3 regions of the Flavobacterium sp. GNP010 genome follow, and region 3 is predicted to be linked to each of the others. Evidence: riboswitches for the same ligand, from Rfam matches in the RefSeq annotation. Region 3 holds a riboswitch; each other region holds the start of a gene.
The links. Region 3 has a riboswitch for S-adenosylmethionine ahead of AC061C_RS12755 (Na+/H+ antiporter NhaC family protein). Riboswitches for the same ligand answer to the same signal wherever they lie in the genome.
Positions count from the first base shown of each region.

Region 1: it holds a riboswitch for S-adenosylmethionine, as region 3 does, so the genes downstream of both, AC061C_RS07755 (alpha/beta fold hydrolase) here and AC061C_RS12755 (Na+/H+ antiporter NhaC family protein) in region 3, are expected to answer to the same signal.
Region 2: it holds a riboswitch for S-adenosylmethionine, as region 3 does, so the genes downstream of both, AC061C_RS07820 (homocysteine S-methyltransferase family protein) here and AC061C_RS12755 (Na+/H+ antiporter NhaC family protein) in region 3, are expected to answer to the same signal.

Region 1 is NZ_JBWJVK010000014.1:26,099-33,023, forward strand. It holds gene AC061C_RS07745 (carboxypeptidase regulatory-like domain-containing protein) at 1-925, shown strand, start outside; gene metK (methionine adenosyltransferase) at 989-2,239, opposite strand; SAM riboswitch class I at 3,292-3,399, shown strand; gene AC061C_RS07755 (alpha/beta fold hydrolase) at 3,477-4,439, shown strand; gene thrA (bifunctional aspartate kinase/homoserine dehydrogenase I) at 4,459-6,873, shown strand.
Region 2 is NZ_JBWJVK010000014.1:42,574-49,498, reverse strand. It holds gene metH (methionine synthase) at 1-2,539, opposite strand, end outside; gene AC061C_RS07825 (hypothetical protein) at 3,234-3,452, opposite strand; gene AC061C_RS07820 (homocysteine S-methyltransferase family protein) at 3,702-4,703, opposite strand; SAM riboswitch class I at 4,954-5,073, opposite strand; gene AC061C_RS07815 (NAD(P)/FAD-dependent oxidoreductase) at 5,243-6,295, opposite strand; gene AC061C_RS07810 (precorrin-2 dehydrogenase/sirohydrochlorin ferrochelatase family protein) at 6,502-6,925, opposite strand, start outside.
Region 3 is NZ_JBWJVK010000033.1:2,099-9,023, forward strand. It holds gene AC061C_RS12745 (hypothetical protein) at 1-875, opposite strand, end outside; gene fabG (3-oxoacyl-[acyl-carrier-protein] reductase) at 975-1,721, opposite strand; gene AC061C_RS12755 (Na+/H+ antiporter NhaC family protein) at 1,905-3,227, opposite strand; SAM-I-IV-variant riboswitch at 3,284-3,380, opposite strand; gene AC061C_RS12760 (hypothetical protein) at 3,506-3,928, opposite strand; gene sucD (succinate--CoA ligase subunit alpha) at 4,145-5,017, opposite strand; gene AC061C_RS12770 (nuclear transport factor 2 family protein) at 5,112-5,474, opposite strand; gene AC061C_RS12775 (UDP-3-O-(3-hydroxymyristoyl)glucosamine N-acyltransferase) at 5,476-6,405, opposite strand; gene efp (elongation factor P) at 6,491-6,925, opposite strand, start outside.

The DNA.
Region 1 (6,925 bases), on a different contig from region 3:
ATTTGGTACTCGGTATCAATTGAATTTCAGTAGATTTCTTCCTGATATGTTTGCCCGTTGGGATTTAAAAAAATCAGAAAACATAACCTATAATTTTAATGTTCGTAATGGGTTTAATGATATAAACTCTTTAGTCGAAGGGTTTATTTTTACTAATTTCAACAGTATTGCAAGAGGTAATTCACAACTGCAAAACTCATTAGTTACTAGCCATAGATTGAATTATTCGAAATATAATTTGTATAATTTCACTACCATTTTTGGAAATATTTCGTACACAACCACAAAAGATCCAGTGGTGAATGGGATATCTTTTCAAAGTATTTATTCTACCTCTGACCGTTTGAATTTAGACGCAGAAAATGAAAACTTGAACGGAAATTTGTTTTATAGCAAGAGTTTTAAGAAGTATTATAAAGTAACAGGCGGTATAAATGCTGGATGGAATAAAAACTTTGTTTTAAACCGAAGAGTTGCCAATGGTGCTACGCAGGAGTTTATTCAAGGAATCGAAAACGTAAATCATAGTTACAACCTAGCTTTTGCAACGCAATTCAAGAAATATCCAAATATTGATTTAGGCTACCGAATTAATTTATCAGAGCAAGCGTCAAACAAGTTTACTACGCAAACGCCAACGGTTAAGCTGAACTACTATTTTTTGAAAGGGTTAAATGTCAATTGGGATTATTCATTTAATCGCTTTAAAAATGAAACTTCTGGATTAACAAACGATTTTGAAATCATGACCGCAAGCTTAAATTATATCAAAAAGGACTCGAAATTCGAGTATAGAATACAGGCAAATAACCTTTTAAATACGAGATCAAGATTAAACAACTCGTTTAGTGTAAATGGTTTTAATGCGAATGAAACTATTATTTTACCGCGTTTTGTGACCTTTATTTTAAAGTACAATATATAGCCAAATTAAAAGGGGATTTTGACTGAACAAAATCCCCTTTTTTATTTTAAGTCTATAATTGAATTACAACCCAAAAGCAGTTTTTACTTGGTCTACAAAATCTAGTTTTTCCCAAGTAAATAATTCAACAGTAACTGTTTTTTCGTTTCCACCTGGAGCAGAAAATGTTTTAGTAACCGTTTCTGGAGTACGTCCCATGTGCCCGTAAGCAGCAGTTTCGCTATAAATTGGGTTTCTTAATTTCAATCGTTGTTCGATGAAGTACGGACGCATATCAAAAATAGCTTCTACTTTCTTAGCAATTTCACCGTTTGTCAAATTTACTTTTGATGTTCCGTAGGTATCAATAAAAATACCCATTGGTTTAGCCACACCAATAGCGTACGAAACTTGTACTAAAATCTCATCGGCAACACCAGCTGCAACTAAGTTTTTAGCAATATGACGTGTTGCATAAGCAGCAGAACGGTCCACTTTACTTGGATCTTTACCAGAAAACGCGCCACCACCGTGAGCTCCTTTTCCACCGTACGTATCTACAATAATTTTTCTTCCAGTCAAACCTGTATCCCCGTGTGGTCCTCCAATTACGAATTTCCCCGTTGGGTTAATATGGTATTGAATGGTATCATTAAATAAATGAGCGTGTGTTGGATTTTTAGCAATAATTCTCGGGATCAAAATTTCAACGATATCTTTTTTGATTTTAGCAAGCATTGTTGCTTCTTCATCAAAATCATCGTGCTGTGTTGAAATTACAATAGCCTCAATACGCGTAGGTTTGTTATCATCGCTATATTCTAAAGTTACTTGAGATTTAGCATCAGGACGTAAATACGTAATTTCGTTATTTTCACGTCTTAAAATCGCTAATTCTTGTAATAATTTATGAGACAAATCAAGTGCCAATGGCATGTAATTTTCAGTTTCATTAGTAGCATAACCAAACATCATACCTTGATCTCCAGCACCTTGCTCTTCTGGATTCGCTCTATCAACACCTTGGTTAATATCAGCAGATTGTTCGTGAATAGCTGAAAGAATACCGCAAGAATTGGCTTCAAACATATATTCGCTTTTTGTATAACCAATTTTTCTGATTACATCACGAGCGATTTGTTGTACATCTAAATAGGTATTTGATTTTACTTCACCTGCCAATATCACTTGACCTGTTGTCACTAAAGTTTCACATGCTACTTTAGAATCGGCATCAAATGCCAAAAAATTATCAATTAATGCGTCTGAAATTTGATCTGCAATTTTGTCTGGATGTCCTTCGCTTACAGATTCTGACGTAAATAAATAGGCCATAAGTACTTTTGTTTTAAAATTAAGCGAGAAAAAATAATTGCTGAAAAGGACTAAAGGAGCGTTTCTGCTTTAGCATTTTTTTCTACTGAAAATAGATCAGTACTCATAATGAATCAGTATCATTATGAAGAGGTTGCAATCAGTTCAAATTTTTCCTCTAATATTCGGGTGCAAAGGTATGAAACCATTTTGAATTGCAAATTAAACTTCATTTTTTTTTGTAGTTAAATCTTTTTTAGAATAGTGAATTCAAAAAACTTTTTTTAAATTTATTTTAAAAAGGGGTTTGTTTTTCTTAAAACTAATTTAGATATTTGATAATCAAATTAATAAATCATGAAAATGAATATGTGCAATATGTATAAAGATGAAGAGGAGTTCTCCTCTGGGTGTTATATTGTATGATTTCAATTAAATTATAAAGCAATAACTTCCCACTAAAAAGGGAAGTTTTTTTTTGAACAAAATTTAAGAATGCCATAAATTTAAAACAAATATGCATTACCAAATATTTGAAATCACTAGAACATATTTTGAGAAAAAATTATTTTGTTCTGGTGCCATTTTATTGATTTTGGACTGCTGATCCCAAAAGTATAAGTTATAGTATAACTTGAATGCCCTTTTGGAGTAGCCTCTAAAAGGGTTTTTCTCTTTTAGAACTTTTGATTTTCAAATGTAAAGTAAGTTGTATGGATATTTTCGATACACTAATTCATTCAGGATTGAAATTCAAAATGGATGTATTAAAATGAATTGGGTCATGTAATGGATTATTTGTCGCAAGGTATTCGTGTCAAAATGAGGTGCTTTTTTGCAGAGAATCTTGATTTATTGTTGTTAAAGTTGAGGTTTGCAATAGTTTTAATGTTGTTGTTTTGGCGGGGTGTGAAATGGTTTTGTTAGCTGGTGCCTCGTCAAAATAACAATGGAGAAAATACAAACTAATCTCTTTTTTTAAATGGATAAGAAACAATAGATTGCTTATAAAAATTTGCTTGCTAACTAAAATAGTATTTAATTTGCATCACAAAGTTCACAACTGTATTGAAATGTTATAAAGAAAGGCAGAGGGATTAGACCCGATGAAGCCTTAGCAACCCTTCGATTTATCGAAGAAGGTGCTGCATTCTACCACGCCCATCGTGGAAAGATAACACTAAGAATTTGTCTAGATAACACCTAGCTTTCTTTCTAATATTTCCAAACACAAGTCCTAATTATAACAGATTTGAAATTGGAAAATAAACCAACAACTATTACATTACACAATTTCACCACGGAGTCAGGTGCAAATTATGCTACTCTAAACTTAAGTTATCAAGTTTTTGGTTTGTCTTTGCATACAGCTCCCATTGTTTTGGTCAATCATGCGCTAACCGGAAATTCACAGTTGGTGGGCGATAACGGTTGGTGGAATGACCTAATTGGCACCAACAAAACTATTGATACTACAAAATATACCGTACTTGCTTTTAACGTTCCCGGAAATGGATTTGATGGAGTTGTAATTGAAAATCATCTTGATTTTACAGCAAGAGACATTGCTAGAATTTTTATAAAAGGCCTTCAGTTGCTTGAGGTTAAAAATCTCTACGCCATTATTGGAGGTTCTGTAGGTGGCGGAATTGCATGGGAAATGGTCGCATTAGAACCAACAATAACCCAAAAATTAATTCCAATTGCTACCGATTGGAAAGCGACAGACTGGCTTATTGCCAATTGTTTTTTGCAAGAACAAATTCTTACCAATTCATCTAAACCCATTCAGGATGCCCGCGCACACGCGATGTTGTGTTACCGAACTCCAGAATCATTTGCGGCAAAATTTCAACGAACTACTAATGAGGAGTTAGCCATTTTTAATGTTGAAAGTTGGTTGTTGCATCACGGCGAAAAATTGCAACAGCGATTTCAATTGGCATCCTATAAAATGATGAATCAATTATTGAAAACCATTGATGTTACTCGCAATAGATCTTCGTTTGAAAATTCAATCGAAGCTGTAACGGCAGAAATTCACATCATAGCCATCAATTCGGATTTGTTTTTTACAGCCAGTGAAAACAAAGCCACTTTTGAGCAATTACAAAAATTAAATAAAAAAGTCAGTTACAAAGAAATAATTTCCATTCACGGACACGATGCTTTTTTGATAGAATACAAACAATTACACAATTTGCTTCAAGATTTATTCTAAGCTACAAACACACAACACAATGAAAATATTAAAATTTGGAGGTAAATCCTTATCAAATGGTGACGGATTAAATAAGGTGGTTGCCATAATAACAGACAAAGTAAATCAGGGAGAGAAAATTGCAGTTGTGGTTTCGGCACGTGGTAATGCTACGGTTGATTTGGAACACATTTTAACTATTGCTTCTCAAAACGGAGATTACAAACCACTTTTTGAAGATTTCAAAACCTATCAGCAAGATGTTTATGATGCTGTTGATTTGTCTGAGGAGTTTACTATTTTAGAAAAATTGTTTGAAGGTGTAAGTCTGATTGGCGATTACAGCAAAAAAATCAAAGACCACATTTTGTCTAAAGGCGAATTGCTTTCGGCAAAATTACTAACGGCCATACTCATTGAAAAAGGAATCCATGCTCGTTTTACCGATACGCGTGAATTGATAAAAACTGATGCTAAATTTGGTGATGCACAACCCTTAGAACAACTTTCTAAGAAAAATGTGGTTGCTTTTTTTAAGCAAAACACCGAAAATACAGTCAATGTAATCACAGGTTTTATAGGTTCTACGACCAATAATGATGCTACAACTCTAGGCAGAAACGGGAGTAATTACACCGCTTCGTTGATTGCGAATTATTTAAATGCCGACGAATTACAAAATTACACGCATGTTGATGGAATTTATACTGCCAATCCTGATTTAGTTGTCGATGCTAAAAAAATTGATCACCTATCATTTAATGAGGCGAATGAGATTGCTAATTTTGGAGCAACTATTTTGCATGCCAAAACTATCATTCCGTTATTAGAAAAAAACATTCCGCTTCGAATTTTAAATACTTTCAATCATGAAAATAAAGGAACTTTAATTACTTCCAATTCTAATAAGGAAGGAATTAAAACGCTTTCGGTCCTTGAAAATGTGGCTTTGGTAAATCTAGAAGGAAGAGGTTTGCTTGGTAAAACAGGTGTTGATGCTCGAATTTTTAGAGTAATGGGCGACAATAATATCAGTGTGAGTATCATTTCGCAAGGTTCATCAGAGCGTGGAATAGGCTTGGTTGTGGCTGCTGACAAAGCTACTACGGCCATGATTGAATTGGAAAAAGAATTCGAGAATGATTTCTATTCGAAAGATGTCAATAAAATAACCGTAGCTGATGATGTAGCTGTCATCTCTATTATTGGACAGGACTTAAGCACTTTTCACAAACCTTATACCGCTTTAATTAAAAATAAAATAGTTCCGATTCTGTTCAATAATACGGTGACTGGTAAGAATGTGAGTTTGGTTGTTAAAAAATCACAATTACACAAAGCCTTAAATGTGATTCACGGAGAGATCTTTGGCGTAGCCAAGAAAATAAATATTGCTGTTTTTGGTCACGGTTTGGTGGGCGGTACCTTGATTAATCAAATTTTAGAATCCGCAGCAGCCATTGAAAAAAGAAAAGACATCAAATTGAATGTATTTGCTATTGCCAATTCAAGTAACGTGCTCTTGAATAAAAACGGCGTGACACCTAACTGGAAAAATGAGATTCAAACCAACGGATTCTCATATACTATTGATGATGTGATTGCCTACGCAAATGAGCATCATTTAGAGAATTTAATTGCTATTGATAACACTGCAAGTGCTGATTTTGTTACGAATTACATTTCGTTAGTTGAGAATAGTTTCGATTTGATTTCTTCAAACAAAGTAGCTAATACTTTAAGTTATAGTTTTTATAAAAAATTGCGAAAAGTTCTGGCAGAAAACCAAAAAACGTATCTTTATGAAACCAATGTTGGAGCAGGATTGCCGTTGATTGATACTATTAAATTGTTGCACCTTTCTGGCGAAAATATCACAAAGATTAAAGGCGTTTTCTCGGGAACATTGAGTTATTTGTTCAATAATTTTTCGGCTAAAGATGTACCTTTTAGCGAAATTTTAAAAGAAGCCATCGATAACGGATATACAGAACCAGATCCAAGAGAGGATTTATGCGGAAATGATGTAGGGCGAAAGTTATTGATTTTGGCCAGAGAACTAGACCTGCAAAATGAGTTCGAAGAAATTGCGATTCAAAATTTAATTCCAGAACATTTGCGTAGTGGAGATGTAGGAGAGTTTTTAAACAAATTGACGGAGTTTGATCCTATTTATGCAAAAATAAAAGCCGATCAAAAACCGAATCACGTATTGCGTTACATAGGCGAATTATCGGGAGATTTGCAAAATGACAAAGGAAATCTAGAAGTAAAATTAGTTTCGGTGCCATCAGAAACAGCATTGGGTGGATTGAAAGGTTCTGATTCTTTCTTCGAAATTTACACTGAATCGTATGGAGACCGACCAATTGTAATTCAAGGCGCAGGTGCAGGATCAGCAGTAACGGCAAGAGGTGTTTTTGGCGATATTTTAAGGTTGTCTGATAAAGGGTAAAAAGAGTATTCAGTGTTCAGTTTTTAGTGAACAGATTTCAGTAATTAGTTTT
Region 2 (6,925 bases), on a different contig from region 3:
ACACGGACGAAGCGGGCCACATCGCCATACTTTCTGTCAAGGTTACTCCTATTTCTTCTGCTACGTTTAGTAGTTTCCAAATAGTAGGTTTTTCTAAATGGTCGGGACACGCGGGATAGCCTGGTGCAGGACGAATTCCTTTGTAAACCTCATCAATCATCGCCTCTGTACTCAAGTTTTCATCAGGAGTATACCCCCAAATATTCTTTCTAATTTGCTCGTGTAAATATTCGGCAAAGGCCTCTGCAAAACGATCTGCCAATGCTTTCACCATTATTGAATTGTAATCGTCTAAATCTCTTTCAAATTCAGCCGCCCATTCATCTACACCAAAACCTGTAGTGACACAAAAACAGCCCATATAATCTACTATTTTGCTGTCTTTTGGAGCAATAAAATCAGATAAGGCAATATTTGGAGCGCCTTTGGTTTTTTGGGATTGTTGACGTAACGTCAAAAATTTCTCTAGTGCTTTCCCGTCCCCATTTTTTATTTCAACATCATCATCGTTCACTTGATTGGCTGGAAAAATGCCATAAATACCTTTAGCAGAGAGTTTCTTTTCTTTCAAAATAATAGCTAACATTTGTTGTGCATCTGCAAAAACAGATGTTGCTTGTTCGCCCACAATTTCATCAGTAAGTATAGCCGGATATTTCCCAAACAATTGCCACGTTCTAAAAAAGGGTGTCCAATCTATATACGGAACCAAAACATCCAAATCCACCTCGATAGTTTTTGTACCTATAAAATTGGGAGTTTTTGGAGTATAGGTTTCCCAATTCAGTTGTAATTTATTTTTACGCGCTTGTTCAATTGTTAAATAGTCTTTATCTCGAGAACGGTTTAAAAAGGTTTCTCTAAAAGCATCATATTCGGCTCTAATATCGCTTGCATATATTTTTCGATTGTGATCTAATAAATTACCCGCCACTGTTACCGCTCTAGACGCATCGTTTACGTGAACTACCGTTTGCTTGTATTGTGGCGCAATTTTCACAGCAGTATGTGCTCGTGAGGTTGTTGCTCCTCCAATCATTATCGGAATCTGAACGTTCAATTTGTCTAATTCCTTAGCCAGATAAACCATTTCGTCCAGCGATGGAGTAATCAATCCGCTAAGACCAATAATATCAACGTTGTGTTCTATAGCTGCTGCAATAATTTTCTCTGGAGGCACCATGACACCAAGGTCAACAATCTCATAATTGTTGCACGCCAAAACTACCGAAACAATATTTTTTCCAATGTCGTGAACGTCCCCTTTTACAGTAGCCATCAGGATTTTTCCGTTCCCCGACTTGTCTCCAACTTGCTTAGCGGCTTCTATGTAAGGAAGTAGATACGCCACCGCTTTTTTCATTACACGTGCCGATTTTACTACTTGCGGCAAAAACATTTTTCCCGAGCCAAATAAATCGCCCACTACATTCATACCAGTCATCAAGTTGATTTCGATTACTTCAATCGGTTTTGCGGCTGCTTGTCTGGCTTCCTCAACATCTTCTTCAATAAATTGATCGACCCCTTTTACAAGCGAATGTGTAATTCGTTCTTGCACCGTTCCTGATCGCCATTCTAAAATCGCTTTTTCAATATTTTTTACATCGCCCTTAACATTCTCGGCAAAATCGAGTAAACGTTCTGTGGCATCGTCACGCCTGTCCAGAATCACATCTTCAACATGCTCTAATAAATCTTTCGGAATCTCATCATATATCGATAGCATTTCTGGGTTTACAATCCCCATCGTCATTCCGTTTTGGATCGCATGATACAAGAAAACCGAATGCATCGCTTCTCGAACAGTATCATTCCCTCTAAACGAAAACGACACATTACTTACGCCGCCACTTATGTGAGCGTGCGGTAAATTTTCGCGTACCCATTTAGTCCCTCTAAAGAAATCCAAAGCATTCAATCGGTGTTCTTCCATTCCTGTCGCTACTGGAAAAACATTCAAATCAAAAATAATATCCTGCGGAGGAAAACCCACTTTGTGCACCATAATGTCATACGAGCGTTGACATATTTCTATGCGACGCTCGTAATTATCTGCCTGACCTTTCTCGTCAAAAGCCATGATAATTACAGCAGCACCATAACGTTTTATCAATTTAGCATGTGCAATAAAAGCTTCCTCACCTTCTTTCAGCGAAATAGAATTTACCACACTTTTCCCTTGTACCACCTTCAAGCCTGCTTCAATAATTTCCCATTTTGAGCTATCAATCATAATAGGCACACGAGAAATATCGGGCTCTGCGGCTATTAAGTTCAGGAATTTTGTCATGGCATACACTCCATCGAGCAATCCCTCATCCATATTAATATCAATGATTTGGGCACCACCATCTACTTGCTCCCGTGCAATATCAAGCGCCTCATCGTATTTCTCTTCCTTAATCAATCGAAGAAATTTTCGCGAACCCGTCACATTGGTTCGTTCCCCTACGTTCACAAAAACACTTTCGGGTGTAATTATTAAAGGCTCTAATCCTGATAAAATTAAGTTTCTTCTTTTCTCTGCTACTGCCATTTTCTATTGTATTTGTTCCTGCAGGGTTTCAAAAACCGTGTTGGAGTAACTTGTTTTTTTATTATTTGGGCGGGTTCGCCGCGGCGAACGGGCTATACGCTATATCTTTTGTTCCGCTATCGCTGCACAAAAGGATGCCGCTACTATCCCTCACGCGAGTCTTGTGCATTGTAAGATCCTTTTTGTTTCAACCAAACGATGCCGTTTTATAATTAACAACGGTATGAATTCCTTTTTTCAACGGATTAAAATCCGTTGCTACAAAATGGGTCGTCCCTATTGGACTTATTTATTTCAGCTTCTCGTATGTCATTACGAGAAACGAAGCAACCACATTAGTTGCTCACTTTTGTTAATTTTTGGAATAGCTACGAAGTCTCGAGACTTCGCAGAGCATCCGTATTTTAAAGAACGTACTTTTTTAAAAGAACACTTTTGAACAGCTGGTTTTTGTATCTTCTATGTCATTGCGAGGAACGAAGCAATCTCATACAGCAAATCTTTAAACATCGTCCTCTTTTTTGTCATTCTGAGGAACGAAGAATCTTAACAAGTTGCTCAATTAACAAAGATTCTTCGTTCCTCAGAATGACAAATAAACTTCAAATTGAGTTTTATCGCTGAATAAAACTATTTCCTTTTATATCGATTCACGTGTGCAATAAATGTGTTAAAAAAAATCTCCTGTGTAAAATCACTGCCATTTTGATTTTTCTAGATATTTGCTAGTTACATTTCCATCGTATACATAATATTTAGTCCAAGTAAAACCATTTTTAACAAGAGTAAGGGAATCAGGCTTCAGTTCTTGATCTAAAAAAATGTAATTCCCTTTAGGATTATTTAAATCATATTTCACTTTGTAAAACTTGTTCAGAATTTCATTTCCACCTATTGTCTTTCTCTTTGACATAACCTTACCGTTCACATAAAAGCAATAGATTAATAACCTATGTCTACCGACCTCTTTAAAATTCGTTGTTAAACCAATTGCCTCGCCCTTAAATGTTTCTTTGTACTTATTAAACTTTGTTGTTCTTGAATTGTCAAACAAAATATAAAGTACTGAAAAGATGAGAGTGAATATCAGTACCCATTTCAAATTCTTAAATTTATCAGTAGTCTTTTCCTCCATTTTTATATAAACTAAATTATCTTAAAACTACATCACCGCAGAAGAAACTCTCGGTTTATACTCCTTTGCGATTTCAGCGATTAACTTGATGTGGGCAGGTGTTGTTCCGCAACAACCACCTATGATGTTGACTAAATTATCATCTAGATATTCTTTGATAAAAGCTTGCATCTGTTCTGGTGTTTCATCGTATTCTCCAAAAGCGTTGGGCAATCCTGCATTAGGATGCGCAGATACGTTGAACGAAGTGTTTTGTGACAAGGTTTGTAAATACGGTTTTAATAAATCGGCACCAAGTGCGCAATTGAAACCTACACTCAACAATGGTATGTGCGATACCGAAACTAAGAAAGCCTCTACCGTTTGTCCCGAAAGTGTTCTTCCTGAAGCATCAGTTATCGTTCCTGAAACCATAATTGGAATATCACGATTGCGTTCTTCTTTTACTTCTTCAATGGCAAAAAGTGCTGCTTTGGCATTTAAGGTATCAAAAATAGTTTCTACCAAAAGTAAATCGCAACCACCATCCATAAGCGCTTCTACTTGTTGCTTGTACGCAATGCGCAAATCATCAAAAGTTACGGCTCTGTATCCTGGATCGTTTACATCTGGTGACATGCTTGCTGTTCTGTTCGTAGGACCAATGGAACCCGCTACAAAACGAGGTTTGTCTGGATTTTTGGTGGTAAATTCATCAGCTACTTCGCGGGCCAATTTTGCCGACTCATAGTTCAATTCATATACATATTCTTCAAGATGGTAATCAGCCATACCGATGGTGGTTCCTGAGAAGGTATTGGTTTCAACAATATCAGCTCCAGCGTCAAAATAAGCGGCGTGAACGTCTTTTATAGCTTGTGGTTGAGTGAGCGACAATAAATCGTTGTTTCCTTTTAGCGAATGCGGAAAATCTTTGAAACGTTCTCCTCTAAAATCTTCTTCGGAGAAATTGTACCGTTGCAACATGGTTCCCATAGCTCCATCAAGGATAAGTATGTTTTTTGTAATGGCTTCGTGAATGCTTGACATAACTTTCTATTTCTTGTAAATCACAATTTGAAATGGTGATTTTTACTTTTGATTAGTATTTCCAAAAGTTCACTATTTTTCTTTTTAGCCCTGATGGCAGCGGCATCCTTTTTATTCGCCTTTTTTCGGCGAATAAAAAGATATAGCGTACAGCAGGAACGATTATGACTGAAAAGCGCCATTAATCTGCTCTAAAAAAAATCGATACGTTGTCAAGAAAAGGTTTGAGAAATACTGTGGAAGTATTCTTGTGTTATCTATCTTAGATATTGAAACAAGTTCAACATAAAGTAGAATGTAGCACCTTCTTTAAAGATAAAGGGTTGCTAAGGTTTCATTGGGTCTTTCCCTCCGCCTTTCGTGATAACTTTCAATAAATATAGGAACACTACAAAGAAAAGACAAAGCGCTAACAATTGCAAGTTTTTTTTTAAAGTTTCTAGCGGAGTTTGTTGCAAAACGTTTAAATAAAAAGGTTCTGAATTGCAAAGATTTTAACCAACCTTCGCAACTCAGAACCTTTGTATCTCAGCACCTTTTTAGACTATGGCTTTCACTACAGCTTTTGGAGCTTCTTTACGTGTACCATCAAAACCATCTACGCCAGAAACAGTAGTATATTTCAAAACATAACGCTTGCCTGGATTAATGATTTGGTACGCTGCCTGACACATTAAAGTGGCTTCGTGGAATCCGCAAAGAATCAATTTCAGTTTCCCCGGATAGGTATTTACGTCACCAATAGCGAAAATTCCCGGAATATTGGTTTGGTAATCCAATGAATTATTGACTTTTATGGCATTTTTTTCGATTTCCAATCCCCAGTCTCCAATAGGACCTAACTTTGGCGTAAGACCAAAAAGCGGAATAAAATAATCGGTTTCGATGGTTCGTTGTGCACCGTTTTCCTCGACTACAACCGCTTCAAGATGTTCTGCACCTTTCAATCCCACAACTTCTCCCGGAGTAATCATTTTTATTTTACCAGAATTTTTCAATTCCTGTACTTTTTCTACAGAATCTAAAGCACCACGAAACTCGTTGCGACGGTGAATCAAAGTCACTTCTGAAGCTACATTTGACAAAAAGATACTCCAATCTAGAGCAGAATCGCCACCTCCAGCGATTACTACTTTTTTATCTCTGAATTTTTCTGGATTTTTAATGAAATACTTGATTCCTTTGTCTTCATAAAATTCGATATCCTCGATCAATGGTTTTCTTGGTTCAAAACTACCTAATCCTCCAGCGATAGCAATGACAGGAGCGTGGAATTTTTTTCCTTTGTTTGAAGTTACGATAAACGTACCATCTTCTTGTTTTTCTATTGTTTCGGCACGTTCTCCCAAGGTAAATCCCGGTTCGAACTGCTTAATTTGTTCCATTAAATTATCTACTAAATCGCCAGCCAATACTTCTGGAAAACCAGGAATATCATAAATAGGTTTTTTAGGATACAACTCAGATAACTGTCCGCCTGCTTGTGGCAAGGCATCTAGAATATGGCATTTTAATTTTAATAATCCTGCTTCAAATACTGCAAATAAACCTGTAGGTCCTGCTCCAATAATTAGTATGTCTGTTTTAATCATTTTGTTTTAATTAGTCCTTAAATTTCCAACAATGTAATTCAAGGAAAGTGTTATTTTATTTACTATTTTTCAAAAAAAATGCCTGAATATTAATTCAATGCAAATATCATTATTATCATTATCAAAAAAAACGAAAAACTATTATTAAGAACTAGTACAAGTTAGTTTTTAGTATTTTTTGAAGTATAGCTATTATCAATCTATTTTTAAAGACCTTTCAATGTTGCTGTTATTTCATTCATTTTTTGAACTTTCTCTTCAAAATTTCCTTTCAAGGTTTTGCGATATTCATTCAAATTTTCGACCATTGCATTGATGTCTTCTGGAATAACTTCTTCAAAAAACTCGCGCAATCGCTTGGCAGTTGTAGGTGATTTTCCGTTGGTCGAAATCGCAATTTTTACATGCCCTTTTGTGACAATTCCTCCTAAATAATAATCGCAGAGCGGTGGTGTATCTGCAATGTTGCAAATTAAAAATCTTTTTCGCGACAAATCATAAATCCGTTTGTTCACTTTCAAATCATCGGTACAAGCAATGACCATGTGGCGATTGCGGAGCATCCAGCGATTAAACCTTTTGTACGTGAGTTTTACTGATTCATGGCTTGCCGCCAAAGTTTCTAATTCA
Region 3 (6,925 bases):
TTTGTCTTTTGGTCTAATACTTCAACAGCGAAATTTTTGGTATTGTTATAGGTGTTTTTTTCTTTTACCTTGGATGAAATAGTAGCTTTAAAAACTTGTACTCCTATTTTATCAGCCGGTAAAACTACCTGTACAGTTGCCGTTTTTTTTGATGGAGAAAAGACAATTGATTGTTTGCTTAAAACCGAATTCCCCTGAGATATTATAAAATCAGCCGTTATGCTTTTAGTTCCCGAATAGTGTAAAAAGGCTTCCACCGGGAATTTATTCTTGAAAAAAACGTATTTGTTTACGTTCAGCTGATTGATTTTTAAATCAAAAAAAGTAGTTGTATCGCCTACAATTAAAGGATATACTTTATTTATTGCATCAAAACTGTATACATAATCATTTCCTGAAGTCTGATTTCCATCTGAAATTAAAACTGTAGGATAGCTAGTGTTCTTATAGATACTTTTTAAATTTTTGGCAACAACATCTATATTAGTTTGAGTTCCTTTAAAATTAAATTTTTCTGCGGGTTCAAAATCATCGGAGAATTGATACGTTTGCACGTCAAATTTATCTTGTAAATCTGAATTTGATTCTATTTTTTCATGTAATTCCAGTACATTTTCATTGGCTTTGAGAAACGCAATAGAACTTGAATTGTCTACAATTATAGGCAAAGGTGTTTTTACATTTTCTAGTGTGTTTTTGGTCAGTATTGGATTTATCAATAACAATAAAATTCCAAAAATGGATGAAAAACGTAAAAAAGCCAAAAACCAACCGACTTTCGATTTGTTTTTGGCCTTATAGATGTATTGAAAATACGACAAACCGCCTGCTATTAATACAGAAATAAATAATAATAGTAAAGTGTTTGTTGTCATGTATTCTTTATTAAAAGATTCGAAGGATTTAAAGATTAAAAAATTAATTATACTTCAAAAATCTTTAAATCTTTGAATTTTAAATCTTTTAATTAAATTTTAAGTAAGCATTCCACCACACACATTCATCACTTGTCCGGTTACATACGCACTCATATCCGATGCAAAAAACAAACAAGCATTAGCCACATCTTCAGTGGTTCCACCACGTTTTAATGGAATTCCCTCTCTCCATCCTTTTACCACATCTTCGTTTAATTTGGCCGTCATTTCCGTTTCTATAAATCCTGGCGCAATTACATTACAACGAATATTACGAGATCCTAATTCTAAAGCCACTGATTTTGAAAAACCAATAACGCCCGCTTTTGAAGCAGCATAATTCGTTTGTCCAGCATTTCCTTTTACTCCAACTACAGAACTCATATTAATAATAGAACCCGAACGTTGCTTTAAAAACGTACGCTGAATGGCTTTAGTCATATTAAAAACCGACTTTAGATTAACATCCATGACGTTGTCAAAATCTTCTTCAGACATGCGCATCAACAAGTTATCTTTAGTAATTCCGGCGTTATTGATAAGTATATCAACAGTTCCAAATTCAGCTAAAACGGCATCTACAAAAGTCTGTGCTTCATTAAAATCAGCAGCATTAGATTGATATCCTTTAGCTTTAATACCTAAAGCATTCAATTCTTTTTCTAAAGCTTCCGCAGATTCTACTGATGAACTGTATGTAAAAGCAACATTTGCACCATGTTGAGCAAAAATTTCTGCAATTCCTTTTCCTATTCCACGACTTGCACCAGTAATAATGGCAACCTTTCCTTCTAGTAATTTCATATTCAAAAATTAGTTTATTTTTTATTTGAAGCTATTCCTGCTATCCATTACAATCTTTTCTATTTTTAAAGAAAAAATAGAAAAGGATTTTCATTGCTATCAGGGCTATAAGCGACTTGCCAAATATATACTATTTCCTTTTTTAAAAAAAATTTCACTTTCATTAAGCGTCATAAAATAACTTTATACATGAAAATAACGCCCTACTAGCTTATCCCAAAACGAACTGTAAATGGCAATCAGGGTAAAAACAAACAAAAATAAATGATACCAAGCATTACCAATCAAGTCAAAGAAATTTAATTTACCATTAGCGTAACTTAATATCAGTAATACTTGCGCTCCATAAGGTAGAACGCCTTGTATAACGCAAGAAAAAATATCTAAAATTGTTGCTGTCTTTCTTGGATTAAGGTCATATTCATCATTAATTTCTTTGGCAATTGGTCCTGTGATTACAATAGAAACCGTATTATTAGCAATAGCTAAATTAGCAAAACCAACTAAGGTACCAATTCCTAGTTGAGCCGATTTTTTACTTTTGATTAATTTTTTAATTTGTACCAGTAAATACGTGATTCCTCCAGCCTTATCTACTAATGCGGCTAAACCACCTGTAAGCATAGAAAGTAAAAAAATATCAGTCATGCTAGTAAATCCCTCATAACACTTTTGAGTAAATTCCATTATAGTAAATGAACCGCCCAGATAACCAATTATCCCTGCTAAAAGTGTTCCTATAATTAAAGTATAAAAAACGTTGATACCCACCACCGCTAGAACGATTACAACAATATAGGGCACAATTGCAATCCATGAAAAATCAGTTCTTGCAATAGCTACAGCAACAATATCAGAATTTAATCCTAAGTAGAAAAATACTAAAATAGTAAATAGTGCCGCTGGAAAAGCGATAAACAAATTGATCTTAAATTTATCTTTTAAATCACATCCCAGCGATTGTGTGGCCGCAATCGTCGTATCTGAAATCATCGATAAATTATCCCCTAGCATAGACCCGCCTAATAAAGCTCCTGAAATTAAGGGCAAAGAGGCTCCGCTTTTATCTGCAAGCGAAACCGCGATAGGTCCAATAGCAACAATGGCTCCAACTGATGTTCCCGTAGCAGTAGATAAAAAGGAAGCGATCAAGAAAATCCCCAACGGAAAGTAAGCAACATCGATTGTATTGATGCCAAGGTTCACTACCGCATCAACACCGCCCATTGCTTTGCTTACCACTGCAAATGAACCTGCTAATAAATATATCAAACACATAGTTATGATTTTACTATCACCACAACCAGCGATTAGAGTATCTATTTTTTCGTTTGTAGATGATTTATACAATAAAAATGCAGCTATTATTCCAATTAGAACTGCTACGGGCGAAGGAAAAGCATAAAAATCATTCAAAATGATTCCAGCTCCTAAAAACGTAAAAATAAAAACAAATAGCGGAATCAATGCAAAAGGATTCCCAGATTCTTTAGTAAATTTTGTCATAAAAATAATTTTAAATTAAGTGTTATGACGAAAAACAAACCTGTAGATGGTAATGTAAAAACAACATTTTTTCCAAAAGATATGGCTTATCGTTTTAGCACCTTGCTTGTTGTTGCAGGTTGCTATCCTAATGAAGGATTCGTGATAACGGGTGCAAAAGTAATTAATTATTTACGAATAAATCAAATAATTATATTAAAAATAAGAATAACTAAAAAAAACGCTACCAAAACTGATAGCGTTAATATATAAAATATTGAAAAACAGTAACTAACTACTTAGAAAGCTACATTCCACCTTGGCAATCTTCCATTTTCATCAAGGAAGTTTTGTAAAACTTGTCCTTCTGCAAATGTTGGGATTACTTTAGTTTTATCATTGAATGTCTCATACCAAACTACTTCAAGGGTACTAATATCCTCTATTTTCATTTGTGCTGGCCAAGAATATTTTCTTCCCGTTTTCGCAAATTGGTGTCCTTCTACGATTTTATCCTTCAGTCCACCATTTTTAATTTTCAAAGTTCCATTATTTTGAACAGTTCCGGTAGAACCAACCATAATTAGCTCTTTTTCATCACCTACTGAATACACTAAAAATACACCAGAACCTTCTGACGCGTTGCAAACTTCTGCTAAACTATCTTCTGTAGTAAATGAAAACTGATTGGTAACTTTGAATTTTTTTAACTCTTTGTACATATTATTTTATTTTTATTTGAATTGGCTACCACAAAAAAATACCCCACAAAATCGTGAGGTTCATTAGAAACCATTCGTTTGTATTTGTTTTATTAGGATCACAACTAAAAAAACAGCTGTATTTAATAAAGTGCAAAGGTATTTTTTTTAATTCTATTTATCATAAAAAAGCCTCACAAATTGTGAGGCTTTAATACTATTTAGAAAAAGCTTAGATTATCCTAAAACTTCTTTTACTTTTTTACCAATTTCAGCTGGAGAATCTACTACGTGAATGCCACAAGCTCTCATGATTTCTTTTTTAGCTTCGGCTGTGTCGTCAGATCCACCAACAATTGCACCTGCATGCCCCATGGTACGCCCTGGAGGAGCCGTAACTCCGGCGATGAAACCTACAACTGGCTTACGGTTTCCATCCGCTTTAATCCAATGAGCAGCATCAGCTTCTAATTGTCCGCCTATTTCACCTATCATTACAATACATTCCGTTTCTGGATCATTCATTAACAATTCAACAGCTTCTTTTGTTGTTGTTCCAATAATTGGGTCTCCACCAATTCCAATTGCTGTAGTGATTCCTAATCCTTGTTTCACCACTTGGTCAGCTGCTTCGTACGTTAATGTTCCTGATTTAGAAACAATCCCTACAGTTCCTTTTTTGAAAACAAAACCTGGCATGATACCAACTTTCGCTTCACCTGGAGTAATGATTCCCGGACAGTTTGGACCTATTAAACGTGCATTTCTTTCTTTAACATAACTATTTGCTTTTATCATGTCAGCAACAGGAATTCCTTCAGTAATTGCAATAATTACTTTAATTCCAGCATCTGCAGCTTCCATAATGGCATCCGCAGCAAAAGCTGGTGGAACAAAAATGATAGTTGTATCAGCTCCTGCTTGTTCTACAGCATCTTTTACAGTATTAAAAACGGGTCTATCTAAGTGAGTAGTCCCCCCTTTTCCTGGAGTTACACCACCAACAACGTTAGTTCCGTAATCAATCATTTGAGAAGCATGGAAAGTTCCTTCGCTTCCTGTAAAACCTTGAACAATTATTTTGGAATCTTTATTAACTAAAACACTCATGATATATTTTTTAGGTAGTTTTTAAAATTGTTTTGCAAAAGTATAAAATAGTAATCAGTAATCCGTATTCAGTATTCAGTTTTTTAATACTAAATTAGGATAATTGACTCATTTGATACCCTCGAAATAGTTTGTTGTCTTTTATTTCCCAAATCACCATAAAGTGAGCCAATAACATTTCTTCCCGCGGATTCTCAATCGTTTTTACGAAATGAGAATATCGTACCGAAATACGATCATTTTCACTAACAATATGACTTATTCTAACTTTGGAACGCACGTACGCTTTGCTCAAATCATTGGAAAGATTTAATAAAGAATCATAATTCAATTGAATCAATCCTTTACTACTATTCCATTCCACGACTACTTCAGGATGCAAAAAATCCTTAATGATTTCACTATCAATTAGAGCATCTGATTTGTAAAATTTTTGAACGATTTCTTTAGCAGACATATTACTTTAATTTGTTTAAAATTTCTGGTATTTTCTTGATATTAGCTAGTTGTTTCAGTTTTTCTCTCGATTCTTCAATTGGAGTTCCGAAATAAGACTTTCCACCCTCTACTGATTTTGTAACTCCCGTTTGACCAAGAATAACTGCCTTTGCTCCTATCGTAATCCCACTTGTGGTTCCTACTTGTCCCCAAATAGTTACTTCGTCTTCAATAATGACACAACCCGCAATTCCGGTTTGTGAAGCTATCAAACATTTTTTTCCAATAACTGTATCGTGACCTACATGTACTTGATTGTCAATTTTGGTACCTTCACCAATCGTGGTGTCACCGGTTACACCTTTGTCAATTGTACAAAGGGCTCCTATTCCCACATTATCTTTGATAACAACTCTTCCACCCGAAAGTAATTGGTCATATCCTTCAGCGCGTTTTTTGTAGTAAAAGGCATCTGCGCCTAAAATTGTTCCAGCATGAATGATCACATTATCACCAATAATGGTATGATCATAAATGGAAACATTGGAATGAATCAAACAATTTTTACCAATCATCACATGATTTCCAATAAATGTATTTGGCTGTATTACAGTTCCTTCGCCTATTGAAACTGAAGTAGCTATTGAAACATTCGAGAATTGAAATGGCTTGAAATAATTTGTCAATTTATTAAAATCTCTAAAAGGATCTTCAGAAATCAACAATGCTTTCCCTTCGGGACAAGCTACATTTTTATTGATTAAAACAATAGTTGCTGCTGAGTTTAATGCTTTGTCATAATACTTGGGATGATCAACAAAAACAATATCTCCAGTTTCTACGACATGAATCTCATTCATTCCCGTAATAGGAAAATCAGTATCACCAACATATTCACAGTTGATAATAGTAGCAATTTGTTTTAAAGTATACGCTTTTTGGAATTTCATAAATATAACTAGAAAAATAAGAAATGTGTAAAATAAAAAATGTGATAATGATTTAAATTAACACATTTTCTATTTATTAACTAATTTACTCCTTAACACGCTCCATGTAAGAACCTGATGCAGTATCAATTTTAATTTTATCACCTTCGTTAATAAACAAAGGCACATTTACAGTTGCTCCAGTTTCAACAGTTGCTGATTTAGTTGCGTTTGTAGCTGTATTCCCTTTGATACCAGGCTCTGCATAAGTCACTTCAAGAATAACAGATGCTGGCATATCTACAGAAAGTGGTAAATCAGTCTCTGTATTGATACTGACCATTACATTTTCTCCTTCTTTTAATAAATCTGGTGAATCCAAGATGTTTTTGTTCAAAGTTATTTGTTCGAAAGTCTCAGTATTCATAAAATGAAACTCATTTCCTTCTGGATATAAAAACTGAAATTTATGATTTTCTACTCTAACTTCTTCGATTTTATGCCCTGCAGAAAAAGTGTTGTCCAATACTTTTCCGTTAGT